Regions from separate parts of the Pseudomonas sp. ASL7 genome, predicted to be linked through region 2. Evidence: predicted binding sites of a transcription regulator. Region 2 holds the regulator's gene; each other region holds the start of a gene.

Region 1 (10,027 bases), 600 kb from region 2:
GTCGGCCGGGTAAAGCACGCGGGAGATACTTTCGGCCCGGGCCACTTCCGCCACGGCACCCAAGTGGTCGCCGGCGTTGAAACGCTCCAGGTGCAGATCTTCCATGGCCCGTGCCCGCCACAGACGTAGCGTGTTGACGCTCGCCCCACGCCAACCGACCACCGGCGTGTCGTAAGCAATCGCACGCACGGTTTCCGCCGGGGTCCAGACTTGCCTGGACTTGCCGGCTTCGTCAGTGACGGTTTCAACGCTGCCGCCAAAGCCTATCGGGTAAACGACCTCTGGGCGCTCAAACTCCCAAGGGTTACCAAAGTCCAGCCAGTGTTCGGTTTGTTCCTGCTGCCAGCCGTCGACGATGGCCTGACGAAACAAGCCATGCTCATAACGAATGCCGTAACCGTGGCCGGCAATGCCGAGGGTCGACATGCTTTCCATGAAGCATGCGGCCAAGCGGCCAAGGCCGCCGTTACCCAGCGCCGCGTCGGGCTCCAGCAGGCGAATGCGTTCAAGATCGACACCGAGTTCGGTCAGGGCCTCGCGGGCCACATCGAGCAGGCCCAGGTTGCTGAGGCTGTCGTAGAGCAGCCGGCCAATGAGAAATTCCAGCGAGAGGTAGTAAACGCGCTTCTGACCTTTGCGGTAAATCTGCCGGGTGTGATCCATCCAGTGCTCGACCATATGATCCCGCGCGGCCAGGGCAATGGCTTCGAACCAGTCGTGGTCGAAGGCGTGATCCGGGTCTTTACCCACCGCGTAGGTGAGTTTGGTCAAGACGGCGTCGCGAAATGCGGCCACCTCTGCTTCGCGAACAAGTGGTTCTTGAGTCATCGATAGGACCTCGAGCGAGCGTGAAGTAGTTCAGCCTAGACGGTCTGACAGGCCATTGGGAGTCTGGTTCGGCAGTTTTTCCCGTTAGTGTGAGTTAGGTCGACATTACCTTGTCGCGCACTGTAAAGAATGCAGGCCTCGTGCCGCAATACGGGTATTTCTGGGCGATACTCGAAAAAATCTGGCGAAAGGTTGTTCAAAAATCCACCAGTCCCGGTATGATCGCGCGCCCTGATGCACACGCTGGTAACAACCGATGATGAAGCCCAACCTGATCGCTGCCGCAGAGATCGATCGCCTCGACACCTGGGCCAAGTACTCCGCCCCGATGTGCGGCTCCTGCGTGTCCAGCTGCTGCACCTTGCCGGTCGAGGTCAAGATCAAGGATCTGATCCGTATCGGCATCGTCGATGAATTCGAGCGCGGCGAGCCGCCGAAGAACATCGCCAAGCGTTTGCAGAAGGAAGGGATCGTCGAACGTTACAACCAGAAATCCGAGATCTTCACCCTCCAGCGCATGAGCAACAACGATTGCCTGTACCTGGATCGTAAGAGCCGTCTGTGCACTATTTATGAAAAGCGCCCGGATACCTGCCGTAACCACCCGAAAATCGGCCCACGGCCGGGGTATTGCGCTTACAAGCCCAAAGAAGTGGCGCGTGAGACCAGCGAGAGCCGTCGGACCCTCGATAAATTTTAAACACGCCTTAATCCCCCGTAGCAGCTGTCGAGCCCCAGCGAGGCTGCGTTCGGCTCGGGCCGCGTTCGGACGAAGCAGTCGCAGTCCGGGAAGTAAGGTCGAAATGATGCACCGAGACGTTTGATTTTACGACTGCTGCGCAGCCGAACGCAGCCTCGCAAGCTCGGCAGCTGCTACAGCCAGACAAACAAAAACGCCCCCGACCTTGCGGTCGGGGGCGTTTTTTTGCCAGCTAACTAAATAACTTAGTTACCGGACTTCTTGGCAGCGCGGGTACGCTCGCTTTCGCCCAGGATCTTCTTACGAAGACGGATGGACTTAGGAGTGACTTCGCACAATTCGTCTTCTTGAACGAATTCCAGAGCCTGCTCCAGGGTGAAGCGGATAGGCGGAACCAGAGCGATGGTTTCGTCTTTACCCGAAGCACGCATGTTGTCGAGCTTCTTGCCTTTGGTTGGGTTGACGCCCAGGTCGTTGTCGCGGCTGTTGATGCCGACGATTTGACCTTCGTACACGTCTTCACCGTGACCCAGGAACAGTTTGCCGCGAGCTTGCAGGGTTTCCAGCGAGTAAGTCAGTGCCTTACCGGTAGCCACCGAAACCAGCACGCCGTTCTGACGGCCGGACATGTCGCCGGACTTCATCACGTCGTAACGGTCGAAGATCGAGGTCAGGATGCCTGCACCGGAGGTCAGGGTCAGGAACTCGTTACGGAAACCGATCAAGCCACGAGCCGGGATGTTGTACTCAAGGCGCACACGGCCCTTGCCATCCGGAACCATGTTGGTCAGGTCGCCTTTACGGATACCGATCTGTTCCATGATCGAACCTTGCGATTCTTCCGGCAGGTCGATGGTCACGTTTTCGTACGGTTCGTGCTTGACGCCGTCAACCATGCGGATGATCACTTCCGGACGACCAACACCCATTTCGAAGCCTTCGCGACGCATGGTTTCGATCAGTACGGACAAGTGCAGCTCACCACGGCCAGACACTTTGAACTTGTCGGCGGTGTCGCCTTCTTCAACGCGCAGGGCAACGTTGTAGAGCAGTTCTTTGTCCAGACGTTCCTTGATGTTACGGCTGGTGACGAACTTGCCTTCACGGCCGCAGAACGGCGAGTCGTTAACCTGGAAGGTCATCGAAACGGTTGGTTCGTCAACGGTCAGCGGCTTCATCGCTTCAACGTTCAGTGGGTCGCACAGAGTGTCGGAGATGAACAGCGAATCGAAGCCGCTGATGCAGACGATGTCGCCGGCAGCTGCTTCGTCAACGTCGACACGGTGCAGACCGTGGTGACCCATCAGCTTCAGGATACGGCCGTTACGGCGCTTGCCGTCGGCATCGATCGCCACAACCTGGGTGTTCGGCTTGACGCGACCACGAGCGATACGGCCAACGCCGATGATACCCAGGAAGCTGTTGTAGTCCAGTGCCGAGATTTGCATCTGGAACGGGCCGTCACGGTCAACTTTCGGTGCTGGTACGTTGTCGACGATCGACTGGTACAGCGGGGTCATGTCTTCAGCCATGTCGGTGTGATCCAGACCGGCAATGCCGTTCAGGGCCGAGGCGTAGACAACTTTGAAGTCCAGCTGTTCTTCGGTAGCACCGAGGTTGTCGAACAGGTCGAAGATCTGGTCCAGAACCCAGTCCGGACGTGCGCCTGGACGGTCAACCTTGTTGATGACCACGATTGGACGCAGGCCGGCTTCGAAAGCCTTCTTGGTCACGAAACGGGTTTGCGGCATAGGGCCGTCTTGAGCGTCAACCAGCAGCAGAACGGAGTCAACCATCGACATTACGCGTTCAACTTCGCCGCCGAAGTCGGCGTGGCCCGGGGTGTCCACGATGTTGATGTGGTAGCCGTTCCAGTTGATGGCGGTGTTTTTCGCCAGAATGGTAATACCGCGCTCTTTCTCCTGGTCGTTGGAGTCCATCACGCGCTCGTCGTTGAGCTCGTTGCGCTCCAGGGTGCCGGATTGACGCAAGAGTTTGTCTACCAGGGTGGTTTTACCATGGTCAACGTGAGCAATGATGGCGATGTTGCGTAGATTTTCGATCACTTGTGTATCTCGATCAGAGGATTCGGTGTGCTGACAAGTCTTGGCAGCGATTAACAGTAGAGTCCGGCAAAGCCGTTACAGCTTGACGGCGGCGTCGGGGGGCCGGTGACGCAGGCCACAGGCAAACAGCCCCGGGCACTTAGCTCGGTCGATAAACGCGCACATTGGCATGCCCCTCACTGAGCAAATGGTGGGCATGCAGGCGACTCATCACGCCTTTGTCGCAATACAGCAGGTACTGGCGAGTAGGGTCCAGTTCCTTGAAACGAGCGTTCAATGCATAGAAGGGCATCGTTTGTACCTCGATACCAGCCAGGCTCAGCGGGTCGTCTTCAGCGGCATCCGGGTGACGGATGTCGATGATGATCTGACCGGCCAGCGCTTCGCTGACTTCTTCAATCTGCACATCCTGGCCCAATTCGTCGATGACCCGATCGATCGGTACCAGTTTGGCGTTCTCAAGCGCACGCTCGAGTACCGCCATGTCGAATTCTTTCTCTTCATGCTCCACGCGCGGACGCTTGGCGTGGGTCTTGGGATTCACCGAGATGACCCCGCAGTACTCCGGCATGTGCTTCGCGAAGTCGGCGGTGCCGATTTCGTTGGCCAGGTCGATGATGTCCTGCTTGTGACTGGCGATCAGCGGACGCAGAACCAGCTTGTCGGTCACGCAGTCGATCACGGACAGGTTCGGCAGCGTTTGGCTGGAAACCTGGGAAATCGCTTCACCGGTGACCAGCGCCTCGATGTCGAGTCGATCGGCAATACGGGAAGCAGCGCGCAACATCATACGCTTCAAAACTACACCCATATGACTGTTATCGACTTTCCCGAGAATTTCTCCCAGTACTTCCTCGAACGGCACACTGACAAATAACACGCGTTGGGAGCTGCCGTACTTCTTCCAGATGAAATGCGCGACTTCCATGACGCCCAGTTCATGGGCACGTCCGCCCAGATTAAAGAAGCAGAAATGGCTCATCAGGCCGCGGCGCATGATCTGGTAGGCCGCCACGGTGGAATCGAAGCCGCCGGACATCAGCACAAGCGTCTGTTCCAGGGCGCCCAGCGGATAACCGCCGATGCTGTTGTGCTGGCTGTGGATCACGAACAACCGTTTGTCGCGAATTTCGATGCGAACTTCGATTTCCGGCGTTTTGAGCGAGATTCCGGCGGCGCCGCACTGACGACGCAGTTGGCTGCCGACGTATTTCTCGACGTCCATCGAGCTGAATTCATGCTTGCCGGCACGCTTGCAGCGCACCGAAAAAATCTTCCCGGCCAACGAATCGCCGAAGTGCTGCTTGCACTTGGCGACGATGTCGTCGAAGTCACCCAACGGGTATTCATCGACCTGCAGAAAATGCGCGATGCCCGGCATGCAGCTCAGGCGCTCGGTCATCTCCTTCAGGGCTTTGGGCTCGCTGACGCGGGTTTCCAGCTCGAGATTGTCCCACACACCGTTCACCACCACGGCCGGGTCCAGGTCGCGGAGCACCGTGCGGATGTTTTTGGCCAACTGGCGGATGAAACGCATCCGTACCGGGCGGCTCTTGATGGTGATCTCGGGGAAGACTTTTACGATTAGTTTCATGAAAACAGCGCGCGCTGGGCCAGCCGAAAAAGGGGGGCGCGGATTATAGCGGAAATTGCTCAAGGTTTAACCAGTTAATGTGCAGAAGGTTTCGCGCGCACCAAAACAGGTCATTTATGAAATTTAACGCAACATTGTAGGGCGATATTTCTCGCTTTAAGACGCCGACTGCCTTTATAAGCGTGATATTGGGGCAGAAAACCCATGGCGGGGCACTGGCATGCAATTTGCTCCCTTGTGAGGCAGGTTGCCTTGGCAGAGTATTCGCGCCGGCATCACCCACATTCTAAGGGCATCCACTACTAAGCCCGAAGCCACCCGGAGGACACTATGTCGAAGTCGGTTCAACTCATCAAAGATCATGACGTCAAGTGGATTGATCTGCGCTTCACTGACACCAAAGGCACTCAGCACCACGTGACCATGCCGGCTCGCGACGCGCTGGATGACGCTTTCTTCGAAGAAGGCAAAATGTTCGACGGTTCCTCCATTGCTGGCTGGAAAGGCATTGAAGCCTCCGACATGATCCTGATGCCGGACGACAGCACTGCCGTCCTCGACCCGTTCACCGAAGAGCCAACCCTGATTCTGGTTTGCGACGTGATCGAGCCTTCGACCATGCAAGGCTACGACCGTGACCCACGTGCGATCGCCAAGCGTGCCGAGGAATACCTGAAGTCGACCGGTATCGGCGACACCGTATTCGTAGGTCCAGAGCCAGAATTCTTCATCTTCGACGAAGTGAAGTTCAAGTCCGACATCTCCGGCTCGATGTTCAAAATCTACTCCGAACAAGGTTCGTGGATGTCCGACCAGGACGTGGAAGGCGGCAACCGTGGCCACCGTCCAGGCGTCAAAGGCGGCTACTTCCCTGTTCCGCCGTTCGACCACGACCACGAAATCCGTACTTCCATGTGCAACGCCATGGAAGAAATGGGCCTGGTCATCGAAGTTCACCACCACGAAGTGGCCACTGCCGGCCAGAACGAAATCGGTGTGAAGTTCAACACCCTGGTAGCCAAGGCTGACGAAGTACAGACTCTGAAGTACTGCGTACACAACGTTGCTGATGCATACGGCCGCACCGCGACCTTCATGCCTAAGCCTCTGTACGGCGACAACGGTTCGGGTATGCACGTTCACCTGTCCATCGCTAAAGATGGCAAGAACACCTTCGCTGGCGAAGGCTATGCCGGCCTGTCCGACACCGCCCTGTTCTTCATCGGCGGCATCATCAAGCACGGTAAGGCCCTGAACGGCTTCACCAACCCGTCGACCAACTCCTACAAGCGTCTGGTCCCAGGTTTCGAAGCACCGGTAATGCTGGCCTACTCGGCTCGTAACCGTTCCGCTTCGATCCGTATTCCTTACGTGTCCAGCCCTCGCGCTCGCCGTATCGAAGCCCGCTTCCCGGATCCGGCAGCCAACCCGTACCTGGCCTTCGCTGCCCTGGTAATGGCCGGCCTGGACGGCATCCAGAACAAGACCCACCCTGGCGATGCAGCTGACAAAAACCTGTACGACCTGCCGCCTGAAGAGGCGAAAGAGATCCCACAAGTTTGCGGCAGCCTGAAAGAAGCCCTGGAAGAGCTGGACAAAGGTCGTGCGTTCCTGACCAAAGGCGGCGTTTTCAGCGACGACTTCATCGACGCTTACATCGCCCTGAAAAGCGAAGAAGAAATCAAAGTACGCACCTTCGTACACCCACTGGAATACGAGCTGTACTACAGCTGCTAATCCGGTAGCGCCTGCGCAAGCGGCGTGACAAAAAGAGGCCTCCTTCGGGAGGCCTTTTTTATGCGCCCGATTTAGAGACTGGCAAAAACACTGTGGGAGCGAGCTTGCTCGCGATAGCATTTGCTCATTCAACATGGATGTCGGCTGATCCACCGCCATCGCGAGCAAGCTCGCTCCCACAGGGACAGCGGTGCCAGATAGAGATCAGTAAATCATGCCCAAATGTTAACGCCTTGGGCTAACCCTCCTCCCTGACCTATGCTGCAACCCAACGCTCTCGCTTCCGGTTGATTTTATGGGTCGTGGTTGTCTATTGATGTGGCTGTTCATCGCCCTGCCCGCCGCGGCGCAGATTTATAAGTACACCGACGCCGAAGGCAGCATGGCCTACAGCGATCAACCACCTGACGGGGTGAAGGCACAACCGGTCGAGTTGCCGCCGCTCAATAGCATTGAACGCCAGCCCTCTCCTGCGCCACCCACCGATGCCAGCAGCAGCGAACAGCCTTCAAAAGCCTACGAGCTACTGGAGCCGAGCAACTTGCCCACCAGCGGAGCCCTGCGCGCCAACAACGGCACCTTCACCGTCAACGTACTGATCAAACCCCGCCTGCAAGGCCCGCACTTATTCAGGCTATTGCTGGACGATCAACCTTACGGTCAGCCGAGTAACGTGCCGATCCTGCAGCTGGTCGACATTGATCGTGGTGAACACAGCCTCGCGGTACAGGTGATCGACGGGGAAAACATCGTCCAGCAGAGTCCGACCGTGACCTTCACCGTACAACGGGTGCATAAGCCATGAGGCTGTGGCCGCTGCTCGTGTGCTTCATCACCGTGCCCGCCATCGCCGAAGTCTTCACTTACGTTGATGCCCAGGGCAACCGAGTCTTTACCGACCAACCCGGCGCCGGCAACGCCAAGCGTGTGCCGACGCCCCCCGGCAATCGCATGCCCGCCAACCCGAGCGGTGTACCGCCGGAAATTGCCGGGAAAAAAACTGAAACAAAACCACTGTTCCACTACGACCTGCTGAGCGTGTTGGTGCCAGCGCCCGACGCCACAGTTCGCAGTAACGCCGGCGAGTTGATCGTCAGCGTCACCAGCGAACCAGGCCTGCAACGCGGGCATCGTTACCGCTTGTTGCTCGACGGCCAACCGACTGCAGATCCTGGCCCAAGCCCGGTGTTCGCCCTGAGCAATATCGACCGAGGCAGCCATCACCTGTCCGTGGAAATCCTCGACGAACAGGACCGCACCGTCGAACACACCGCCAATCAGCCTTTTCACATGCTGCGCATATCCCTCGCGCAGAAACGCCAGGTCAAACCCTGCACCCTCGGCGATGACGGCCAACGGCCGGAATGCCCTCTCAAAGACAAACCCAAAGATTAAAAAACCCTCCCTGCGTTTTTTTAACCTCGTTCAGGTTTGCGCTCTATATTGGTGCAATAAGCTGCACCGTTCCCACATACCAACCCATTTTGGTTCGAAAGTACCCGTAAAAGCTGGCAGAACGCCACGCAAACGAGCGTCAAACGCCCGTTTCAGGCCTTAAACGCTTCTTTTCGGAGCCTTGGTTTGGTTTTTGCATTTTCCTTGTATCAGCGCGTTTTTTTTGCGCACGCTCCGCTCCAAAAGAGGTCCTGATGACCATTAGCGACGCACTACACCGCTTGCTACTCGACAACCTGACCACCGCAACCATTTTGCTCGATGCCGAACTGCGCCTCGAGTACATGAACCCGGCGGCGGAGATGCTTCTGGCCATCAGCGGTCAGCGTAGCCATGGGCAGTTCATCAGCGAGTTGTTCACCGAATCCGCTGAGGCGCTGAATTCCTTGCGCCAGGCAGTGGAGCAGGCCCATCCGTTTACCAAACGCGAAGCCATGCTCACCGCACTCACCGGCCAGACGCTGACCGTCGACTATGCGGTAACGCCCATCCTGGCCAACGGCGCGACCATGCTACTGCTGGAAGTCCACCCTCGGGACCGCTTGCTGCGGATCACCAAGGAAGAGGCGCAGTTGTCGAAACAGGAAACCAGCAAGATGCTGGTTCGCGGTCTTGCTCATGAAATCAAGAATCCGCTCGGCGGGATTCGCGGTGCCGCACAACTGCTGGCGCGCGAGCTGCCGGATGAAAACCTGCGCGACTACACCAATGTCATCATTGAAGAAGCCGACCGCCTGCGCAATCTGGTGGATCGCATGCTCGGTTCCAACAAGTTGCCGTCGCTGGCCATGTGCAATGTTCACGAAGTGCTGGAGCGCGTCTGCCATCTGGTGGAGGCCGAAAGCCAGGGTTGCATCACATTGGTGCGCGACTACGACCCGAGCATTCCCGATGTATTGATCGACCGCGAGCAAATGATTCAAGCGGTCCTGAACATCGTGCGTAACGCGATGCAGGCGATCAGCAGCCAGAACGAGCTGCGCCTTGGCCGCATCAGTTTGCGCACCCGCGCCTTGCGCCAGTTCACCATTGGCCACGTGCGCCATCGCCTGGTGACCAAGATCGAGATCATCGACAACGGTCCGGGCATTCCTGCGGAACTGCAGGAAACCATCTTCTTTCCCATGGTCAGCGGTCGCCCGGACGGTACCGGGCTGGGCCTGGCCATTACCCAGAACATCATCAGCCAGCACCAGGGTTTGATCGAATGTGACAGCCACCCAGGCCACACCACCTTCTCGATCTTTCTGCCACTGGAACAAGGAGCCACATCGACATGAGCCGTAGTGAAACCGTGTGGATCGTCGATGACGACCGTTCTATCCGTTGGGTCCTGGAAAAAGCCTTGCAACAAGAAGGCATGACCACGCAAAGCTTCGACAGCGCCGATGGCGTGATGAGTCGCCTGGCGCGCCAGCAGCCAGACGTGATCATCTCTGACATCCGTATGCCGGGCGCCAGCGGTCTGGACCTACTGGCGCGGATTCGCGAACAGCACCCACGGCTGCCGGTCATCATCATGACCGCTCACTCGGATCTGGACAGCGCTGTCGCGTCCTATCAGGGCGGCGCATTTGAATACCTGCCCAAACCGTTCGATGTCGATGAAGCGGTGTCGCTGGTCAAGCGCGCCAACCAGCACGCTCA
Region 2 (10,027 bases):
GGTTCTGTTGACCCGTAAACCGACCGCGTGGACGTTGCAGCTCGACAGCCAGCAAGCCAAGGGCAGTGTCGGCCTCCCCGATGCGAAGGGCGTGCCGATTACGATCAATCTGCAATACGTGCGCTTGCCTGCACCGGATCCAAAGGTCCTGGCCGATGAAAACTCGCCGGATCCACTGGCGTCAGTGGATCCGAGGAAGATCCCGGCGATGGACATCATCATCAATCAACTGTTTCAGGGGCAGGATCTCGTCGGCGCCTGGTCGCTCAAGGTTCGTCCGACCGGCAAGGGTATCGCCCTCAATACGCTGGACATGGGCCTCAAGGGTGTTCTCTTGCAGGGTAATGGCGGCTGGGAAGGCGTGCCTGGCAGTTCCAGCAGTTGGTACAAGGGCCGGATCAGCGGCAAGAACCTCGCTGATGTGCTGAAGGGCTGGGGATTTGCGCCGAGTGTTACCAGTGAAAGCTTTCGTATGGATGTCGACGGTCGCTGGCCCGGTTCGCCGGCCTGGTTGGCCAGCAAGCGTTTCTCCGGGACGCTCGATGCTTCTATGAATAAAGGCCAGTTTGTCGAAGTCGAAGGCAGCGCTCAGGCGTTGCGGGTGTTTGGCCTGCTTAACTTCAACTCCATCGGTCGTCGCCTGCGCCTGGATTTCTCCGACTTGTTTGGCAAAGGCCTGAGTTATGACCGCGTTAAAGGGCTGCTGGTCGGGACCAACGGGGTTTATGTGACCCGTGAGCCTATTCAGATGACGGGGCCTTCGAGCAATGTCGAACTCAACGGCACCCTGAACCTGGTCGGCGATCAGATCGATGCCAAGTTGGTGGTGACCTTGCCGGTCACCAATAACCTGCCGATTGCCGCGCTGATCGTTGGTGCGCCGGCTATCGGCGGGGCGCTGTTCCTGATGGACAAGCTGATTGGTGATCGCGTGGCGCGTTTCGCCAGCGTGAAGTACACCGTCAAAGGTCCGTGGAAAGAGCCGAAAATCACCTACGACAAGCCTTTTTGAAGAGCCACGTCTTTGGCCAATGGAGTAGCATGGCCAAAGACTTTTATTTGGCGACGCAGTCCCTTGTAGCAGCTGGCGAAGCCTGCGTCCGGCTGCGAAGCAGTCGTAAAATCAGACACCTCGACCTGTCAGGTAAACCGAGCATTCCGGATTTGCGACTGCTTCGCAGCCGGACGCAGGCTTCGCCAGCTGCTACAGGTTGTCGTACAGCTCAAAAATAAGGAAAAGGCCATGTCTGTAGCGGTGATTCAAATGGTCAGCCAGAGCGACGTGCTCGCCAATCTGGCCCAGGCCCGTCGGCTCCTTGAGCAAGCCGCGGCCAGTGGTGCTGTGCTTGCCGTGTTGCCGGAAAACTTCGCCGCCATGGGCCGTCGCGACATTGCCGACATCGGCCGCGCCGAGGCATTGGGCGAAGGTCCGATCCTGCCGTGGTTGAAACAGACCGCCCGCGACCTCAAGTTATGGATAGTGGCCGGCACATTGCCGCTGCCGCCGGTGGATCAACCGACGGCCAAAGTACATGCCTGCTCGTTGTTGGTGAACGATCAGGGCGAGACAGTGGCGCGCTACGACAAGCTGCACTTGTTTGATGTAGACGTGGCGGACAATCGTGGACGTTATCGCGAGTCCGATGACTATGCTTATGGCAGTGGCGTGGTGGTGGCAGACACACCTGTTGGGCGAGTCGGCCTGACGGTGTGTTACGACCTGCGCTTCCCGGAGTTGTACAGCGAATTACGGGCTGCCGGTGCGGAGTTGATTACCGCGCCCTCGGCCTTTACCGCGGTGACCGGCGCGGCGCATTGGGATGTGCTGATTCGCGCGCGAGCCATAGAGACTCAATGTTATGTGCTCGCGGCCGCCCAGGGCGGAACGCATCCCGGGCCACGAGAAACCTATGGTCATGCCGCGATCATTGACCCGTGGGGGCGTGTGCTGGCACAACAGGATCAAGGCGAGGCCGTGCTGCTGGCCGAACGCGATAGCAGCGAACAGGCGTCGATCAGGGCGCGGATGCCGGTGTCCAGTCACCGGCGCTTTTTCTCGCAGGGCGCACAGCGACCTGCCTCAGAACGATGAATTTAAGGCGTAAAGCATATGAGCGAGTTGTTGTCCTCAGTCAGTGAACACCTCCTGGCGCCCGGCGGCGTAACGATCGAGAGCCTGCAAGGTGTGCTCGGTGATCTGGCCGGCCCGGGCATCGATGCCGCCGATCTGTATTTCCAGGGGCAGATTTCTGAATCCTGGGCGCTGGAAGACGGCATCGTCAAGGAAGGCAGTTTCAACCTCGACCAAGGTGTCGGCGTGCGGGCGCAATCGGGTGAAAAAACCGGTTTTGCCTACAGCAATGCGATCACGCTCGAAGCCCTGGGTGCAGCGGCTCGCGCGGCGCGTTCGATCTCGCGGGCCGGTCAAAACGGCACCGTGCAGGCGTTCACCACGCAGGATGTTGCGCAGTTGTATGGGCCGGATAATCCGTTGGAGGTTATGACGCGCGCCGAGAAAGTCGAGCTGCTCAAGCGTATCGACGTGGCGACGCGGGCCCTTGACCCGCGAATCCAGCAAGTCACCGTGAGCATGGCTGGCGTCTGGGAACGCATCCTTGTTGCGTCTACCGATGGCGGCCTGGCAGCCGATGTGCGGCCGCTGGTACGTTTCAATGTCAGCGTGATCGTTGAGCAGAACGGTCGCCGTGAACGCGGTGGTCATGGCGGCGGCGGTCGTACCGATTATCGTTATTTCCTCAGCGACGACCGTGCCATGGGTTACGCCCGTGAAGCGTTGCGTCAGGCGCTGGTCAACCTCGAAGCCATTCCTGCGCCAGCCGGTACGCTGCCGGTGGTGTTAGGGTCCGGCTGGTCGGGCGTGCTGTTGCACGAAGCGGTTGGCCACGGTCTGGAAGGCGATTTCAACCGCAAGGGCAGTTCGGCCTACAGCGGACGGATGGGCGAGATGGTTGCGTCCAGGCTCTGCACCATCGTCGATGACGGCACCCTCGCCGGACGCCGTGGCTCGCTGAGCGTCGATGACGAAGGTACTCCGACCGAGTGCACTACGCTGATCGAAAACGGCGTGCTCAAAGGCTACATGCAGGACAAGCTCAATGCACGCCTGATGGGCGTGGCCCGCACCGGTAACGGTCGTCGCGAGTCCTACGCGCACCTGCCAATGCCGCGCATGACCAACACCTACATGCTCGCGGGCGAAAGTGATCCGGCGGAAATCATCGCCTCGGTAAAACGCGGCATCTACTGCGCCAACCTCGGCGGCGGTCAGGTGGACATTACCAGCGGCAAGTTCGTGTTCTCCACCAGCGAGGCGTATTTGATCGAAGACGGCAAGATTACAGCCCCGGTCAAAGGCGCGACGTTGATCGGCAACGGGCCGGAAGCCATGAGCAAGGTGTCGATGGTCGGTAACGATCTGGCGCTGGACAGTGGTGTGGGGACGTGTGGCAAGGATGGGCAATCGGTGCCGGTCGGTGTCGGCCAGCCAACCCTGAAAATTGATGCGATCACCGTGGGTGGTACGGGATCATAAGGAATGGAGCTTCGGGTGAACCGCTTGGCGGCTCACCCGACTCGAGATTTAACGCAGACCGCGTTGAGTCTCGTCCAGCTCACGGATGTACTTGAAGATTTTACGGCTCGATGCCGGTGGCTTGTTGGTCGCCAGTTCGTGCTGGGCCTGACGAATCAGGGAGCGCAATTGCTGACGATCGGCCTCCGGGTAGTCGACAACGAATTTTTCCAGGACGGCATCGTCGCCTGCGATCAAGCGATCGCGCCAGCGTTCCAGGCCGTGGAAACGTTCGTTGTACTGCCGAGTGGAAGCATCGAGTTGATCGAGCAGCGTGAGAATGGCGTCAGTGTCCTGATCGCGCATCAGTTTGCCGATGAACATGAGGTGCCGTTTACGCGCGATATTCGCGGTGTGCTTGGAAGCATCGGCCAGAGCCCGGCGCAAAGCGTCGGTCAATGGCAGTTTTGCCAGCAAGTCAGGCTTGAGTGTTGTCAGGCGCTCGCCGAGGTCAACCAGAGCATGTAGCTCGCGTTTAACCTGGGATTTGCTTTTTTCTCCCGTATCGAGGGAGTCGTCGTAAGAATCAACCATGGTGGCCGTCCGCAAAGAAACGCCGCCATGATAACCAGTCGGGGGCCGCTTGTCCGGCCCGGTCGCTCGATGACCTTTACCGAAAGCAGAATTTGAGTGGAGAACAGCATGAGTGCAGTTGAAAGCGTCGGCCCACAAGCGTTGCCGGCACTGCAAGAACAAGTCGAGCAAATCATCGCTGAAGCCAAACGCCAGGGTGCCAGCGCCTGCGAAGTGGCGGTGTCTCTGGAGCAGGGCCTGTCGACCTCGGTGCGTCAGCGTGAAGTCGAAACCGTCGAATTCAACCGTGATCAGGGCTTTGGCATCACCTTGTATGTCGGTCAGCGCAAAGGGTCGGCCAGCACGTCGGCCAGCGGCCCGGAGGCGATTCGCGAAACCGTCGCCGCCGCGCTGGCCATCGCCAGGCACACGTCTGAAGATGAAGCGTCGGGCCTGGCAGACTCCGCACTGATGGCCAAGGATCTACAGGATTTCGACCTGTTTCACCAATGGGACATCACTCCGGAACAAGCCATCGAGCAGGCTCTGGCGTGTGAAGCGGCGGCGTTCGCCACCGACAGCCGGATCAAAAATGCTGACGGCACCACGCTCAGCACCCATCAGGGCTGTCGCGTTTACGGTAACAGTCACGGTTTTATCGGCGGTTACGCGTCGACCCGTCACAGCCTCAGCTGCGTGATGATTGCTGAAGCCGACGGGCAGATGCAACGCGATTACTGGTATGACGTAAACCGTCAGGGCAACTTGTTGGCCGATCCGGTGAGCATCGGCCAGCGTGCCGCGCAACGGGCGGCGAGCCGTCTGGGCGCACGTCCGGTGCCCACCTGTGAAGTGCCGGTGCTGTTTTCGGCGGAGCTGGCCGGCGGTTTGTTTGGCAGTTTCCTCTCGGCGATCTCTGGCGGCAGTCTGTATCGAAAATCGTCGTTCCTTGAGGGCACTCTGGGGCAGAAGCTGTTTCCGGAATGGCTGACCATCGATGAGCGTCCGCACTTGATGCGCGCCATGGGCAGTTCGGCGTTCGATGGCGATGGTCTGGCGACGTACGCCAAACCGTTCGTCGAAAAGGGTGAGTTGGTGTCCTATATCCTTGGTACCTATTCCGGTCGCAAGCTTGGCATGCCGAGCACTGCAAACGCTGGTGGCGTACACAACCTGTTTGTTACCCATGGCGATGAAGACCAAGCCGCCTTGCTGCGTCGCATGGGGCGCGGTTTGCTGGTTACCGAACTGATGGGCCAGGGCCTGAACATGGTCACCGGCGATTATTCCCGTGGCGCGGCGGGTTACTGGGTCGAGAACGGCGAAATCCAGTTCGCGGTCCAGGAAGTGACCATTGCCGGCAACATGCGCGACATGTTCAAGCAGATCATTGCGGTGGGTAATGACCTGGAATTGCGCAGCAACATCCGCACCGGCTCGGTGTTGATCGAGCGCATGACAGTGGCGGGTAGCTGACGCTTACCGCAATATAAAAAGGCGCGTCATCCAATGGGGTGACGCGCCTTTTTTATGCACATTACATAGACCCCTTGCAGGCACGGGCTTGCTTGCGAAGGCGGCCTTTCAGTCAGCGCAGAGGGTACTTACTCGCCTTCGTCGAAGAAGTTGTTGATCAACGCCACCAGCGCTTTGAGTGCTTCCTCTTCCTGCTCACCTTCCGTGCTCAGATGGATTTTGGTGCCTTTGCCGGCGGCCAGCATCATCATGGCCATGATGCTTTTCCCATCGACCATGGATTCAGGCGTACGTCCGGCTCTGATCTGGCATGGGAACTGGCCCGCCACACCAACGAATTTTGCGGAAGCGCGGGCATGCAAGCCCAGTTTGTTGATGATTTCAATTTCCAGAGCAGGCATCGCGGTGTGAATCCTTTAGCTGAGGTCGCGGTGGCGGACCTGGACGTTCTTCAGGTTTTTTTGTAGCAGCTGGCCAAGGCGCTCGGTCAGGTAGACGGACCGGTGATGCCCGCCGGTACAGCCGATGGCAATGGTGACATACGCGCGGTTGCTGGCGGCAAAACGTGGCAGCCACTTGAGCAGATAAGTGGAAATGTCCTGGAACATCTCTTCGACATCCGGCTGTGCTGCCAGGTACTCGGCAACCGATTGATCAAGCCCGGACTGATCGCGCAGCTCCGGCTTCCAGTAGGGATTGGGCAGGCAACGCACGTCGAACACGAGGTCGGCATCCACTGGCATCCCACGCTTGAACCCGAATGACTCCACCAAAAACGCAGTACCGGGTTCTGGTTGGTTCAGCAGGCGCAGCTTGATGGTATCGCGCAGCTGATACAGGTTCAGGTTGGTGGTGTTTACCTTGAGGTCGGCAAGGTCGGCGATCGGCCCGAGCAAGTTGGTTTCGTCGTTGATCGCTTCGGCCAACGAGCGATTGGCGCTGCTCAGTGGGTGACGACGGCGGGTTTCCGAGAACCGTTTGAGCAAGGTTTCATCGTCGGCATCCAGGTACAAGACATCACACTGGATATGCCGGCTGCGGACTTCTTCCAGCAGTTCGGGAAACCGCGACAGATGGCTTGGCAAGTTACGCGCATCGATGGATACGGCAACCAGTGGTTGTACCAGTTCTGTGTGAATCAGTGCACGTTCAGCCAACTCCGGCAGCAGGCCGGCGGGCAGATTGTCGATGCAGTAGTAGCCGCTGTCCTCGAGAACATCGAGTGCGGTACTTTTACCTGAGCCGGAACGGCCGCTGACGATGATCAAGCGCATGATTACTGACCGTTTTGCTCGTTCAGGACAACCTGATACAAGGCTTCATTGCTCGAGGCGCCGCGCAGTTTTTCGCGCACTTCCTTGCGATCGAGCATGCTGGCGATCTGGCGCAGTAGCTCCAGGTGCGCATCGGTGGCGGCTTCCGGGACCAACAAAACGAACAGCAGGTCAACCGGGGCGCCGTCGATGGCGTCGAAATCGATAGGGGCATCCAGGTGCATCAAGGCACTGATGGGTGCGCCGCAACCCTTGAGGCGGCAGTGGGGAATAGCGATGCCGTTGCCAAAACCGGTAGAGCCGAGTTTTTCACGGGCGACCAGACTGTCGAAGACATCCTGCATCGCCAGATCCGGCACTTCGCGGTGGATAAGGTTGGCAATTTGCTCGAGGGCTTTCTTTTTGCTGCCGCCCGGCACGTTCACGAGGGAACGGCCGGGGGTCAGGATGCTTTCAAGTCGGATCATGGGTTGGGAGTGTTAACGACCGGTAGCGCCTTGGAGCTGGCTCTGGGTCTTTTCCTTATGCTTTTTGAGTTGGCGATCCAGCTTGTCGGTGAGTGAGTCGATCGCCGCATACATGTCGTCATGCTCGGCGTTGGCGACTACTTCACTGCCGGGAATATGCAGCGTGGCTTCAATTTTCTGCTTCAGCTTTTCGACCGTCATCGTGACCTGCACGTTGGTGATCTTGTCGAAATGTCGCTCCAGTCGTTCAAGTTTTTCGCTGATGTAGGTGCGAAGAGGTTCGGTCACTTCCAGTTGGTGTCCACTGATATTGACTTGCATACAGCTTCTCCTTCGTTGCCAGTGCATAAAGCGGCAGGCAGAAATGCCTGCCACTGGAACGCTGTGGCGTGGCCCTTACATCAACCGCTTGCGTTCGCTCGAAGGCGCGATCCCAAGGGATTCGCGGTACTTGGCGACGGTGCGGCGGGCCACCTGAATGCCTTGTGCCTCCAGTAAACCAGCGATCTTGCTGTCACTCAACGGCTTTTTCTGATTTTCCGCGGCAACCAGTTTTTTGATGATCGCGCGGATCGCTGTGGACGAGCATTCACCGCCTTCGGAAGTGCTGACGTGGCTGGAGAAAAAGTATTTCAGTTCATAGATGCCCCGTGGGGTATGCATGAACTTTTGCGTGGTCACCCGTGAAATCGTCGATTCGTGCATGCCCACTGCTTCGGCGATGTCATGCAGGACCAGCGGTTTCATGGCTTCGTCGCCGTACTCCAGAAAGCCGCGCTGATGCTCGACGATCTGGGTGGCAACTTTCATCAGCGTTTCGTTGCGGCTCTGCAGGCTCTTGATAAACCAGCGGGCCTCTTGCAACTGATTGCGCATGAAGGTGTTGTCGGCGCTGGTGTCGGCGCGGCGCACGAAACCGGCGTATTGGGCGTTGACCCGCAAGCGTGGCACGGACTCCTGATTCAGTTCCACCAGCCAGCGCTCGTTGTCCTTGCGCACGATCACGTCGGGAACGACGTATTCGGCTTCACTGGACTCGATCTGAGAGCCTGGGCGCGGGTTGAGGCTCTGAACCAGTTCGATGACCTGGCGCAGTTCATCTTCCTTGAGCTTCATGCGACGCATCAGCTGGCTGTAGTCGCGGCTGCCGAGCAGGTCGATGTAGTCGGTGACCAGGCGCTTGGCCTCGGCCAGCCAAGGCGTCTTCGCCGGCAACTGGCGCAGTTGCAGCAGCAGGCATTCACCCAGGTTGCGGGCGCCGATGCCAGCAGGTTCGAATTGCTGGATGCGGTGCAGGACGGCTTCGATTTCGTCCAGTTCGATGTCCAGCTCCGGATCGAAGGCTTCGAGGATTTCCTCGAGCGTTTCGTCCAGGTAGCCCTGATTATTGATGCAGTCGATCAGGGTGACGCCAATCAGGCGATCGGTGTCGGACATCGGTGCCAGATTCAATTGCCACAGCAAGTGGCTCTGCAGGCTTTCGCCGGCTGATGTGCGGGTGGTGAAATCCCACTCGTCGTCATCGTTGCTTGGCAGGCTGCTGGCGCTGGTCTGGTAAACGTCTTCCCATGCGGTATCGACGGGCAGTTCGTTGGGGATGCGCTCGTTCCAGTCACCTTCCTCGAGGTTGTCCACCGTCGGGGCAGTTTCCTGGTAGGAGGGTTCCGAAACATCGGCGTTGGGTTGCTGTTCGGCTTTATCGGCCAAAGGGTCGGCATTATCGAAGTCGTCGCCTTCTTCCTGGCGTTCGAGCATCGGATTGGACTCCAGGGCCTCCTGGATTTCCTGTTGCAGGTCCAGGGTCGACAATTGGAGCAGGCGGATGGCCTGTTGCAGCTGCGGTGTCATCGTCAGCTGCTGGCCCATTCTCAAGACTAGCGATGGTTTCATGGCAGGGGCTTAACACCTTATTCGCCGGCGCACATGCGCCATCCACTACAGGGCGCCGGAGCGCCAAACATAAGCAAATTATATGCCCGAAACTGCAGCCTTTGCCTAGAGCGCTGTAACAATAAAAAAATATTGATTTTTTATCGAGACAAGCGCTCTGCCGACTAGCCAGACACCTCAGTGCTTACAGGCGGAACTCATGGCCCAGATACACTTCCTTGACCAGGTCGTTGGCCAGGATGGTGGCGGAGTCACCTTCGGCGATCAGCTGGCCATCGTTGACGATGTAGGCGGTTTCGCAGATATCAAGGGTTTCGCGCACGTTGTGATCGGTGATCAGCACGCCAATGCCTTTGGCCTTGAGGTGGTAGATGATCTGCTTGATATCGCCCACCGAAATCGGATCCACGCCGGCGAAGGGTTCGTCGAGAAGGATGAATTTCGGGCTGGTGGCCAGTGCCCGGGCGATTTCCACGCGGCGGCGTTCGCCGCCCGACAGGCTCATGCCGAGGCTATCGCGGATGTGGCTGATGTGGAATTCCTGCAGCAGGCTTTCCAGTTCCTTGCGGCGCCCGGCCTTGTCGAGTTCCTTGCGGGTCTCGAGGATGGCCATGATGTTGTCGGCAACCGAGAGTTTGCGGAAGATCGACGCTTCTTGCGGAAGATAGCCGATACCCGCCTTGGCACGACCGTGCATGGGCTGGTGGCTGACGTCCAGATCGTCGATCAGTACGCGCCCCTGATCGGCCTGTACCAAGCCAACGATCATGTAGAAACAGGTGGTCTTGCCGGCGCCGTTGGGGCCCAGCAGGCCG
Region 3 (10,027 bases), 770 kb from region 2:
CTTGGCCGCCGGCGTGTTGAGCGGATTGTCCTTGCCCAGCGCTTCGGTGGCCGAACGCATCGACTTGAGCATCTCACCGAGGAACAGCGATTCGAATTCCTGCGCCACTTTGCGCATGTTCGAATCGCTGTTCTTGTCACCGACCTTGAGCTGGTTAAGCCGGTTCAGGTCCGAATACGAACCCGAATCGCTGCTGCTGACCAACCCACTCTTGTGAAAATCCATATTCGCCATATCAGATCACGATCAGGTCAGCTTGCAGGGCACCCGCCTGCTTCAGTGCTTCGAGGATCGCCATCAAGTCACCCGGCGCTGCGCCGACCTGATTCACCGCACGGACAATCTCGTCCAGCGTGGTGCCCGGGCCAAACTTGAACATGGGCTTGGCTTCCTGCTGAGCATTGACCCGGGAGCGTGGCACAACAGCCGTCGTGCCATTGGACAAGGGCCCCGGCTGGCTGACGATCGGGTCTTCGGTGATGGTCACGGTCAGGCTGCCGTGAGTGACGGCGGCCGGCGAAACCTTGACGTTCTGACCGATCACGATAGTGCCGGTCCGCGAGTTGATGATGACCTTGGCCACCGCCTGCCCCGGATCGACCTCGAGATTTTCCAACATCGACAGGTACTCGACACGCTGGTTCGGATCGAGCGGCGCCGAGACTCGGACCGAACCACCGTCAATGGCCTGAGCCACACCAGGGCCGAGCATGTTGTTGATCTTGTCGACGATGCGCTTGGCGGTAGTGAAGTCAGAACGGTTGAGATTCAGGGTCAGGCTGTTGCCCTGATTGAAACCGCTCGGCACCGCGCGCTCCACCGAGGCACCGCCCGGAATACGACCGGCCGACGGAACGTTGACGGTAATCTTCGAACCGTCGCGACCTTCAGCATCGAAGCCGCCGACCACCAGATTGCCTTGGGCGACCGCATAGACGTTGCCGTCGATACCTTTGAGCGGCGTCAGCAACAAGGTGCCACCGCGCAGGCTCTTGGAGTTACCGATGGACGATACGGTGATGTCGATTTGCTGACCCGGCTTGGCGAACGCCGGCAAATCGGCACTGATCGACACCGCCGCAACGTTCTTCAACTGCACGTTGCCCGAACCCGGCGGCACCTTGATGCCGAACTGCGAGAGCATGTTGTTGAAGGTTTGCAGGGTGAACGGTGTCTGCGTCGTCTGGTCACCGGAACCGTTAAGCCCGACCACCAGGCCGTAACCGATCAATTGGTTGGAACGCACGCCGGAAATACTGGCGATATCCTTCAGCCGCTCGGCTTGAGCGCCGAAGGCTGCGGACATCAGAAACGCAGCCACCATCAGGTGTTTGAAAGTCAACATGGGGCGGGTCATCTCTTATTTCCTGGGCTGCGCTCAGGCACAACCCGGAGGGCCGGGCCTGCTTTTACGCAGGGCCGCGTTACTCGTCGTTTATTTGGAACAACCAAACTGCACTCCTCGCGCCTTACCCTGCGTAAAAGCAGACCCGGCGCAGCCCAGGAAATAAGAGATGACCCGCCTCCCCACTTAGAAAGGGAACAGCGGGCTGAGGAAGAAACGGTCGAACCAGCCTGGCTGACTCGCATCGGCAAACGAACCGGTGCCCGAGTAGGTGATGCGAGCATCGGCAATGCGCGTCGACGAAACCGTATTATCGGTGGCGATGTCATCGGCCCGAACCAGGCCGGCAATGCGTACCAGTTCGTCACCCGTATTGAGGGTCATCCACTTCTCGCCGCGCACGGCGATGATGCCGTTGGGCAACACGTCCGCCACGGTCACGGTGATCGAGCCAATGAGACTGTTACTCTGCCCGGCCTGGCTGTCGCCCTTGGTCGCGCGGTCGCCATTGTAGGCGGCATTCAGGGTCAGGTCGCCGCTGCCGACCGGGTTGTTTACGTTGGGCGTACTTCCGAACAACGAGGTCAGGCCAATGCTGGTCTTGCTGGTCTTGTCGATCTGGGAGTTGGCGTTCTTGCTGGCCTGGATCTTCTCGTTCAGGGTAATGGTGATGATGTCACCGACCCGGAACGCCTTGCGGTCGCCATACAGGTTCTGTTCGAAACCGGCCTGGTAGATCGAGCCATTGTTCGCGCCAGCCGGCAACGGCGTTCGCGGCAACACCGGGGCGTAGTAAGGGTCATTGGGCTTGGGCGTCGGAGGGACACAACCCGCCAGCGTGACGACTCCACTCAGTGCCAGAACAGATACAAAGCGATGCATGACCCTACCTCACGGTGTTGCAGGCGGCGCCATGCCACCTCATAGACTTGATTACAGATTTTGCGTTACGAACGAGAGCATCTGGTCGGCAGTTGAGATCACCTTGGAGTTCATCTCGTAAGCGCGTTGAGTGGTGATCATGTTGACCATCTCTTCGACCGTGCTGACGTTGGACGTTTCCAGGGTGTTCTGCAGCGTGGAACCAAAACCGTTCAGACCCGGCGTGCCAATTTGCGGCGCGCCGCTGGCGGCGGTTTCCAGGAACATGTTGTTACCCGCGGCCTGCAGGCCGGCCGGGTTGATGAAGTCGGCGGTTTGCAGGTTGCCGATCACTTGCGCGGTCGCGTTGCCAGGGATGGTGATCGATACCGTACCGTCACGACCGACCGTGAAGGACTGGGCATTGTTCGGAATCACGAGAGCCGGCTCCAGGGGGAAGCCGTTGGCAGTGACGATCTGGCCCGTGGAGCTCAGGTGGAAAGTCCCGTCACGGGTGTAGGCGGTAGTGCCATCAGGCTGCAGAATCTGGAAGAAGCCATTACCATCGACCGCCATGTCCAGCGGTTGATCGGTGGTTTGCAGACTACCGGCGGTGAAGTTTTTCTGAGTCCCGACAATCCGCACACCGGTACCCAATTGCAGGCCCGACGGCAGTGAGCTGTCCTGAGTCGACTGGGCGCCTGGCTGACGTTTGATCTGGTACAACAAGTCCTGGAACTCGGCACGGTCACGCTTGAAACCCGTGGTCGAGACGTTTGCCAGGTTGTTGGAAATAGTCGTCAGGTTGGTGTCCTGGGCGGACAGACCTGTTTTGGCAACCCATAGAGCCGGAAGCATTCGATTCTCCTCGTGCGCCGTTTTTACGGCGCGACGTTCTGATAATTAGCTGTTCTGCAAGACCCGAGCCATGGCCTGGTCGTCTTCTTTGGCGGTATTCATCATCTTGATGTGCAGCTCGAATTGCTTGGACAAGGCCAACACCGAGGTCATCTCTTCAACGGCGTTGACGTTGCTCGACTCAAGGAAACCCGACACCAGCTGGACGTTGGCATCGGCCGGTGCCGGCTTGCCGTCCGCGGTTTTGATCGTGCCGTCCAGGCTCTTGGTCATGTTCTTGATGTCTGGATTGACCAGCTTGATGCGATCAACCTCGGCGATGACACCCGGGCCTTCGCCCATCGCCCGAATGCTGATGGAGCCATCCTGACCCACTTCGATTTTCTGCTCGGGCGGCACGGCAATCGGACCGCTGTTGCCCATGACCGGCATGCCGTTGCCGGCGCGCAACACGCCCAGGGCGTCAACGTTAAGGCTGCCGGTGCGCACGTAGCTTTCGCCGCCGTCGGGGTTCTGCACCGCCAGCCAGCCACTGCCTTGAACGGCGACATCAAGGTCACGACCGGTTTGCACCAAGGCGCCCGGGGAGAAGTCGGTGGCTGGACGTTCGGACATGGCAAACGCACGCGCCGGAAAGCTGTCACCAAACACCGGCATCGAACGCGCCTGCTCCAGGTCTTTCTGGAAGCCGTTAGTGGAGATGTTCGCGAGGTTGTTGGCATGTGCCTTCTGCGCCAGTGCATTCTGGCTGGCGCCGGTCATTGCCACATAAAGGTACTTGTCCACACTCTTTCCTCTGCATGCCGGACGTTTGCCGCCCACTGCTGTACTGCTCAGCCACAAGCAATTTGCAGACCAACTTTTTTTTGGCGGCACGGGGCCCGGCAAACAAAGGACTTACTGCGCTCAGGACGGAATTGCGGATTGTGTCAAAGACGAAAAACCGGCGGTGTTATGCCGGTAACGGCAAGTGTCGGCCTTTCGACCTCACACCCCGTAGCAGCTGCCGAGCCTGCGAGGCTGCGTTCGGCTGCGCAGCAGTCGTGAATCCAGTACATGTGGTTTACCGGAAGAATCGCGGCACCTGAATCCACGACTGCTGCGCAGCCGAACGCAGCCTCGCGGTGCTCGGCAGCTGCTACAGGCTATGGGGTGCCGGGTTCTTTGCCGACTGCATATTCGCGCAACTTGTTGGCAATGGTGGTATGTGAAACCCCCAACCGCTTACCCAATTGGCGACTGCTGGGGTGCTCCGAATACAAGCGCTCCAACACCGCCTTCTCGAACCGCCCGACGATCGCGTCCAGCCCGCCCTCGAGCGAAAAATCGCCAAGCGGCTGACGCACGCCGTAGTCCGGCAAACGAATATGCTCCGCCTTGACAGTCCCGCCGTCGCACAGGGAAACCGCCTGGAACAGTACGTTTTCCAGCTGCCGTACGTTGCCCGGCCAGTGGTAGTGACTGAGCCGCTCCATCGCCGCCGGCGCCAGTTTTGGCAGCGGACAACCGATCTGCCGACTGGCCTGGTCGAGGAAGTGCTCCACCAGCGGTGTCAAACCGTCGAGGCATTCACGCAATGGCGGAATGTGCAACGACAGCACGTTCAAGCGGTGATACAAATCCTGGCGAAACTCCCCGCGCGCGCACAACTCGGAAAGATCGACCTGCGTTGCGCAGATCACTCGAACATCCAGATAAACCTCTTCATCACTGCCCACGCGACGGAAGCATCCGTCCTGCAGGAAGCGCAGCAGTTTTACCTGCAAGCGCGGGCTCATTTCCCCAACGCCATCGAGAAATAGCGTACCGCCGGCCGTCAGCTCCAGCAGCCCGAGCTTGCCCTCGGCCCGCGCCCCTTCGAAGGCGCCGGGGCCGTAGCCAAACAACTCGGTCTCGGCCATGGATTCCGGCAAGCCGGCGCAATTAAGCGCCATCAACGGCGACTGCCCGCGCGGACTGGCCAGGTGGCAGGCCCGCGCCAGCAACTCTTTGCCGGTACCGGTTTCACCTTCTATCAATAGCGGCGCATCCAGTGGCGCCATGCGTCGGGCTTCGCGCACCACGGCGGCCATCACTTTAGAGCTTTGAAAAATGCTGTCGAACCCGCGCAGTTCCTGCTTGCGCACGTTATAGATGCGCTCCCCTACCCGGTCGGCACGGTGCAGCGTCAGGACCGCGCCGGCCATGGCCTCGCTGTCGTCATGCTCCGACTGCAGCGGCGCGATATCGGCGAGAAACACGTCACCCTTGACCTTGACCCGCAACCCGTTGATCCGCGATTTATTGGCACGCACCAACTCCGGCAGGTCGAAATCCTCGGCGTACCGCGACATCGGAATCCCCGGCACCTCGTCCACTCGCACGCCGAGCAACTGCGCCGCCGCGCGGTTAGCCGCGACGATGGAACCGCCCATGTCGATCGATAGCACCGGGAACTCCAATGCGCCGAGCAGGGCATTGAGCTCCATGTGCCGACGTTCACTGGGCATAAGCCCTACGCGCTTGACGCCAAAAACGCCCGCAATGGCTTCGAACTTCGGACGCAGCGCCTGAAACTGAATGTTGATCAGGTTCGGGCAATGCAGGTAAATCGCGTTGCCCTGCTCGCCCCCTACTTCGCCGCGAGCAACGTTGATCCCGTACTCCACCAGCAAGTTGAGAATGTCGCGCAGGATGCCGATGCGGTTCTGGCAGTGGACTTTGATACGCATATAAAAGGCCCGAAAAAACGGTGAGTAAGGTTAATGCCAGACACGAAACCCGTGGGAGCGAGCCTGCTCGCGAAAGCGGTCTGCCTGATACATCAATGCTGGATGTGCCGACCCTTTCGCGAGCAGGCTCGCTCCCACAGGATATTTTTCTGCTGAAGCGCTCAGTTAGTCGTCAAGATTATGTGACAGCGATGGGCGTTTTCAAACCCGAAAATCCCAACACCTACGCGACAACCGACGAACCGTAACGATAACTTTACGAAAAGCGAAGATTTTTCCTACGCGCAATGAGGAACACCTGCTGCAACCCCGCCATGCTTGAGGTATTTCTAGGTCCATAGCAGGACATAACAAGAATGAAATCCCCTAGCAGGAGAGCAGCATGAAGCAGACGCAATACGTGGCTCGCGAGCCCGATGCGCAAGGTTTTATCGACTACCCCGCCGAAGAACACGCGGTGTGGAACACGCTGATCACTCGCCAACTGAAAGTGATCGAAGGGCGTGCGTGCCAGGAGTACCTGGACGGTATCGAAAAACTCGGTCTGCCCCACGACCGCATTCCGCAACTCGGTGAAATCAACAAAGTCCTCGGTGAAACCACCGGCTGGCAAGTTGCCCGAGTCCCGGCACTGATTCCCTTCCAGACCTTTTTTGAATTGCTCGCCAATAAGCAGTTTCCTGTGGCGACGTTTATTCGTACCCGCGAAGAGCTGGATTACCTGCAAGAGCCGGACATTTTCCACGAGATCTTTGGCCACTGTCCGTTGCTGACCAATCCCTGGTTTGCCGAATTCACCCACACCTACGGCAAACTTGGCCTGCAGGCTTCCAAGGAAGAACGCGTGTACCTGGCGCGCCTGTACTGGATGACCATCGAATTCGGCCTGGTGGATACCCCGCAAGGCCAGCGCATTTACGGTGGAGGTATCTTGTCCTCACCGAAAGAAACCGTTTATTGCTTGTCGGACGAACCGGAACACCAGCCCTTCGATCCGCTGGAATGCATGCGTACGCCCTACCGCATCGACATCCTGCAACCGCTTTACTTTGTCTTGCCGAACCTCAAGCGTCTGTTCGACCTGGCGCACGAAGACATCATGGGCATGGTCAAACAAGGTATGCAGCTGGGGTTGCACACACCCAAATTTCCGCCAAAACCAAAAGCTGCGTGATCCGCGACTTTTACGATCAAGTGAGTCTGTCCGGAACCGACGCTTTGCTTTAGCGTGGTGACTCTGACGGCCGATTTTCAATCATTCGATTTCAGGAATACATCATGTCCACATTGAACCAAGCCCACTGCGAAGCCTGCCAGGCCGGCGCCCCTCAAGTCAGCGACGAAGAACTGCCGGTACTGATCAAGCAGATCCCCGACTGGAACATCGAAGTTCGCGACGGCGTGATGCAGCTGGAAAAAATTTTCCTGTTCAAAAACTTCAAACACGCCCTGGCGTTCACCAACGCCGTCGGTGAAATCTCCGAGGCCGAAGGTCATCACCCTGGCCTGCTGACTGAGTGGGGCAAAGTTACCGTGACCTGGTGGAGCCACTCCATCAAGGGCCTGCACCGCAACGACTTCATCATGGCCGCGCGCACTGACGAAGTGGCCAAGGATGCCGAGGGCCGCAAATAATGCATTTCGACGCCATCGGCCGGGTGCCCGGCGACCCGATCCTCGGTCTGATGGAGGCCTATGCGCAGGACCCAAACCCGCGCAAGTTTGACCTCGGCGTGGGCGTCTACAAAGACGCCCAAGGCCTGACACCGATTCCTCAAGCGGTGAAACTCGCCGAGGCGCGCCTGGTGGATCGTCAGACCACCAAAACCTACATTGGCGGTCACGGCGAACCGGCGTTCGGCAAGGTCATCAATGAGCTGGTGCTGGGCGCCGATTCGACGCTGATTACCGAACAACGCGCCGGCGCCACCCAAACCCCAGGCGGCACTGGCGCGCTGCGCTTGAGCGCGGATTTCATCGCGCAATGCCTGCCCGGCCGCGGCGTGTGGCTGAGCAACCCGACCTGGCCGATTCACGAAACCATCTTCGCGGCAGCCGGGGTCAAGGTCAGTCATTACCCGTATGTCGGCAGCGACAACCGTCTCGACGTCGACGCGATGCTGGCGGTGCTCAATGAAGTGCCAACGGGCGATGTGGTGCTGCTGCACGCCTGCTGTCATAACCCGACCGGTTTCGATCTGTCCCATGACGACTGGCGCCGAGTGCTGGAGGTGGTACGTCGCCGTGATCTGCTGCCGCTGATCGACTTCGCTTATCAGGGCTTCGGTGACGGTCTGGAACAGGACGCCTGGTCGACCCGGCTGTTCGCCGCCGAACTGCCGGAAGTGTTGATCACCAGCTCCTGCTCGAAGAACTTCGGGCTGTACCGGGACCGCACTGGCGCGCTGATTGTCTGCGCGAAAACCGCCGACAAACTGGTGGATATCCGCAGTCAACTGGCCAACATTGCGCGCAATCTGTGGTCGACGCCACCGGACCATGGGGCTGCCGTGGTAGCGACCATCCTGGGCGATCCGCAGCTGAAAAGCCTCTGGGCGGATGAAGTGGAAGCCATGCGCTTGCGCATCGCCCAACTGCGCAGTGGCTTGGTGGAAGCCCTTGAGCCTCACGGTTTGCGCGGGCGCTTTGCGCACATTGGCGTGCAACGCGGGATGTTTTCCTACACTGGCTTGACGCCGGAGCAGGTCAAGCAGCTGCGTGATCATCACAGTGTTTACATGGTGGGCACTGGGCGGGCGAACGTGGCGGGCATTGATGCGACGCGTCTGGATCTATTGGCCGAGGCCATCGCCGCGGTCTGCAAGTAACCATCAGCCACTGCAATTCCCCTGTGGGAGTGAGCCTGCTCGCGATGCGGAGTGTCAGTCGACATCAATATTGACTGATCCACCGCATTCGCGAGCAGGCTCGCTCCCACATTTGTTTTGTGCCACACCCTCTTCCAGACCTGTCTAGACAAGCCCTTCCGTCGTAACAAATGGATTTAAAAGTCTATTTGTCATTTCTCCTGCTGTATCCTGCCCAGGCTTTGTAAAAGCGCGGATCTACCAGATCTATCAACAGACTTTGCGAGGAGCGCGAACATGCACGAGATCCCTAATCTCCCCTTCCCAAGCCTGCACGAAACTGAGCAGACAACCACGCACCAAGCCGGTGCCCAACAGCCCCGGCCGAAAGAAGCCACTGACAGTCGCAAGGCTGACAGCGAAGACTGAAACACCTGCAATGCCAGACCGTGTGGAAAGCGCTAACATGCGCTTTCCACACCGCCTGAAACCCGAGCCCCGCCCCATGACCGATGATTTCAGCGACACCCAGGCCAGCGTCCTGATCGGCACCGCCGAAAAGATGATCGAGCTCTGGAATCGCCTTTCCCCCGAGAAACAAGCCGCCCTGCTGGCCCGTTTCGGCAGCGAAGAAAACGCCTTGGCCGCCCTGGTCACAACGCACCTGGTCGCCCCCGCCAAGCCCTGAATCACCGCCGCCCGGCAAATAGTTTTACTTTTCCACGACCCGCGGCCGCTCGCGCCGCTATCATAAGCAGCCTATCTATCCTGCTTCCCCGTGGACCTTTACCCATGCCCGAAAACCAGCGCCCCTTGGCGGTCACGCTGCAAGTCGTATCCATCGTTCTGTTCACTTTTATCGGCTACCTGAATATCGGCATTCCCCTCGCCGTATTGCCGGGCTACGTCCACAGCGACCTGGGTTTCGGCGCGGTTATCGCCGGGCTAGTGATCAGCGTGCAATACCTGGCCACCCTGCTCAGCCGTCCCTATGCCGGGAAAATAATCGACAACAAGGGCAGCAAACTGGCAGTGATGTATGGCCTCGCCGGCTGTGGCTTGAGCGGTGTGTTCATGTTGATGTCGGCCTGGACTCAGAGCCTGCCAACCTTGAGCCTGATCAGCCTGTTGATCGGTCGCTTGGTGCTCGGCAGTGCAGAAAGCCTGGTGGGTTCGGGCTCGATCGGCTGGGGCATCGGCCGGGTCGGCGCGGCGAACACCGCCAAAGTGATCTCGTGGAACGGCATCGCCAGTTATGGCGCACTGGCCATCGGCGCACCGTTGGGGGTGCTGCTGGTCAGCCAACTGGGTTTGTGGAGCATGGGCGTGAGCATTGTGCTGCTGGCCGTTCTCGGGCTGACGCTGGCCTGGCCTAAAACTGCCGCGCCGATTGTGGTCGGCGAACGCTTGCCGTTCATGCACGTGCTCGGGCGAGTGCTGCCGCA

The links. The regulator sigma-54, encoded in region 2, starts transcription at its own class of promoters, with help from an activator protein. The targets are predictions, from matches to a motif close to ANTGGCATNNANNTTGCTNT.
Region 1: a site for sigma-54 is predicted at 5,403-5,422, ahead of glnA (glutamate--ammonia ligase). Genes of this name have one in related genera too.
Region 3: a site for sigma-54 is predicted at 3,905-3,924, ahead of AC1MDT_RS00475 (flagellar basal body rod protein FlgF). Genes of this name have one in related genera too.

What each region holds. Positions count from the first base shown of each region.
Region 1 covers NZ_CM155279.1:5,056,979-5,067,005, reverse strand. The annotation lists gene AC1MDT_RS23550 (glycogen/starch/alpha-glucan phosphorylase) at 1-828, opposite strand, end outside; gene AC1MDT_RS23545 (YkgJ family cysteine cluster protein) at 1,088-1,528, shown strand; gene typA (translational GTPase TypA) at 1,774-3,594, opposite strand; gene thiI (tRNA uracil 4-sulfurtransferase ThiI) at 3,734-5,188, opposite strand; gene glnA (glutamate--ammonia ligase) at 5,519-6,925, shown strand; gene AC1MDT_RS23525 (DUF4124 domain-containing protein) at 7,221-7,730, shown strand; partial or broken gene AC1MDT_RS23520 (DUF4124 domain-containing protein) at 7,727-8,342, shown strand; gene glnL (nitrogen regulation protein NR(II)) at 8,575-9,660, shown strand; gene ntrC (nitrogen regulation protein NR(I)) at 9,657-10,027, shown strand, end outside.
Region 2 covers NZ_CM155279.1:5,652,314-5,662,340, forward strand. The annotation lists gene AC1MDT_RS26035 (YhdP family protein) at 1-1,012, shown strand, start outside; gene AC1MDT_RS26040 (carbon-nitrogen hydrolase family protein) at 1,244-2,092, shown strand; gene tldD (metalloprotease TldD) at 2,111-3,553, shown strand; gene yjgA (ribosome biogenesis factor YjgA) at 3,602-4,126, opposite strand; gene pmbA (metalloprotease PmbA) at 4,235-5,581, shown strand; gene AC1MDT_RS26060 (HPr family phosphocarrier protein) at 5,710-5,982, opposite strand; gene rapZ (RNase adapter RapZ) at 5,998-6,855, opposite strand; gene ptsN (PTS IIA-like nitrogen regulatory protein PtsN) at 6,858-7,322, opposite strand; gene hpf (ribosome hibernation-promoting factor, HPF/YfiA family) at 7,335-7,643, opposite strand; gene AC1MDT_RS26080 (RNA polymerase factor sigma-54) at 7,719-9,212, opposite strand; gene lptB (LPS export ABC transporter ATP-binding protein) at 9,397-10,027, opposite strand, start outside.
Region 3 covers NZ_CM155279.1:95,796-105,822, reverse strand. The annotation lists gene flgJ (flagellar assembly peptidoglycan hydrolase FlgJ) at 1-225, opposite strand, end outside; gene AC1MDT_RS00490 (flagellar basal body P-ring protein FlgI) at 236-1,345, opposite strand; gene flgH (flagellar basal body L-ring protein FlgH) at 1,532-2,227, opposite strand; gene flgG (flagellar basal-body rod protein FlgG) at 2,279-3,064, opposite strand; gene AC1MDT_RS00475 (flagellar basal body rod protein FlgF) at 3,110-3,850, opposite strand; gene AC1MDT_RS00470 (sigma-54-dependent transcriptional regulator) at 4,210-5,775, opposite strand; gene phhA (phenylalanine 4-monooxygenase) at 6,158-6,949, shown strand; gene AC1MDT_RS00460 (4a-hydroxytetrahydrobiopterin dehydratase) at 7,054-7,410, shown strand; gene AC1MDT_RS00455 (amino acid aminotransferase) at 7,410-8,603, shown strand; gene AC1MDT_RS00450 (hypothetical protein) at 8,880-9,011, shown strand; gene AC1MDT_RS00445 (hypothetical protein) at 9,088-9,270, shown strand; gene AC1MDT_RS00440 (MFS transporter) at 9,375-10,027, shown strand, end outside.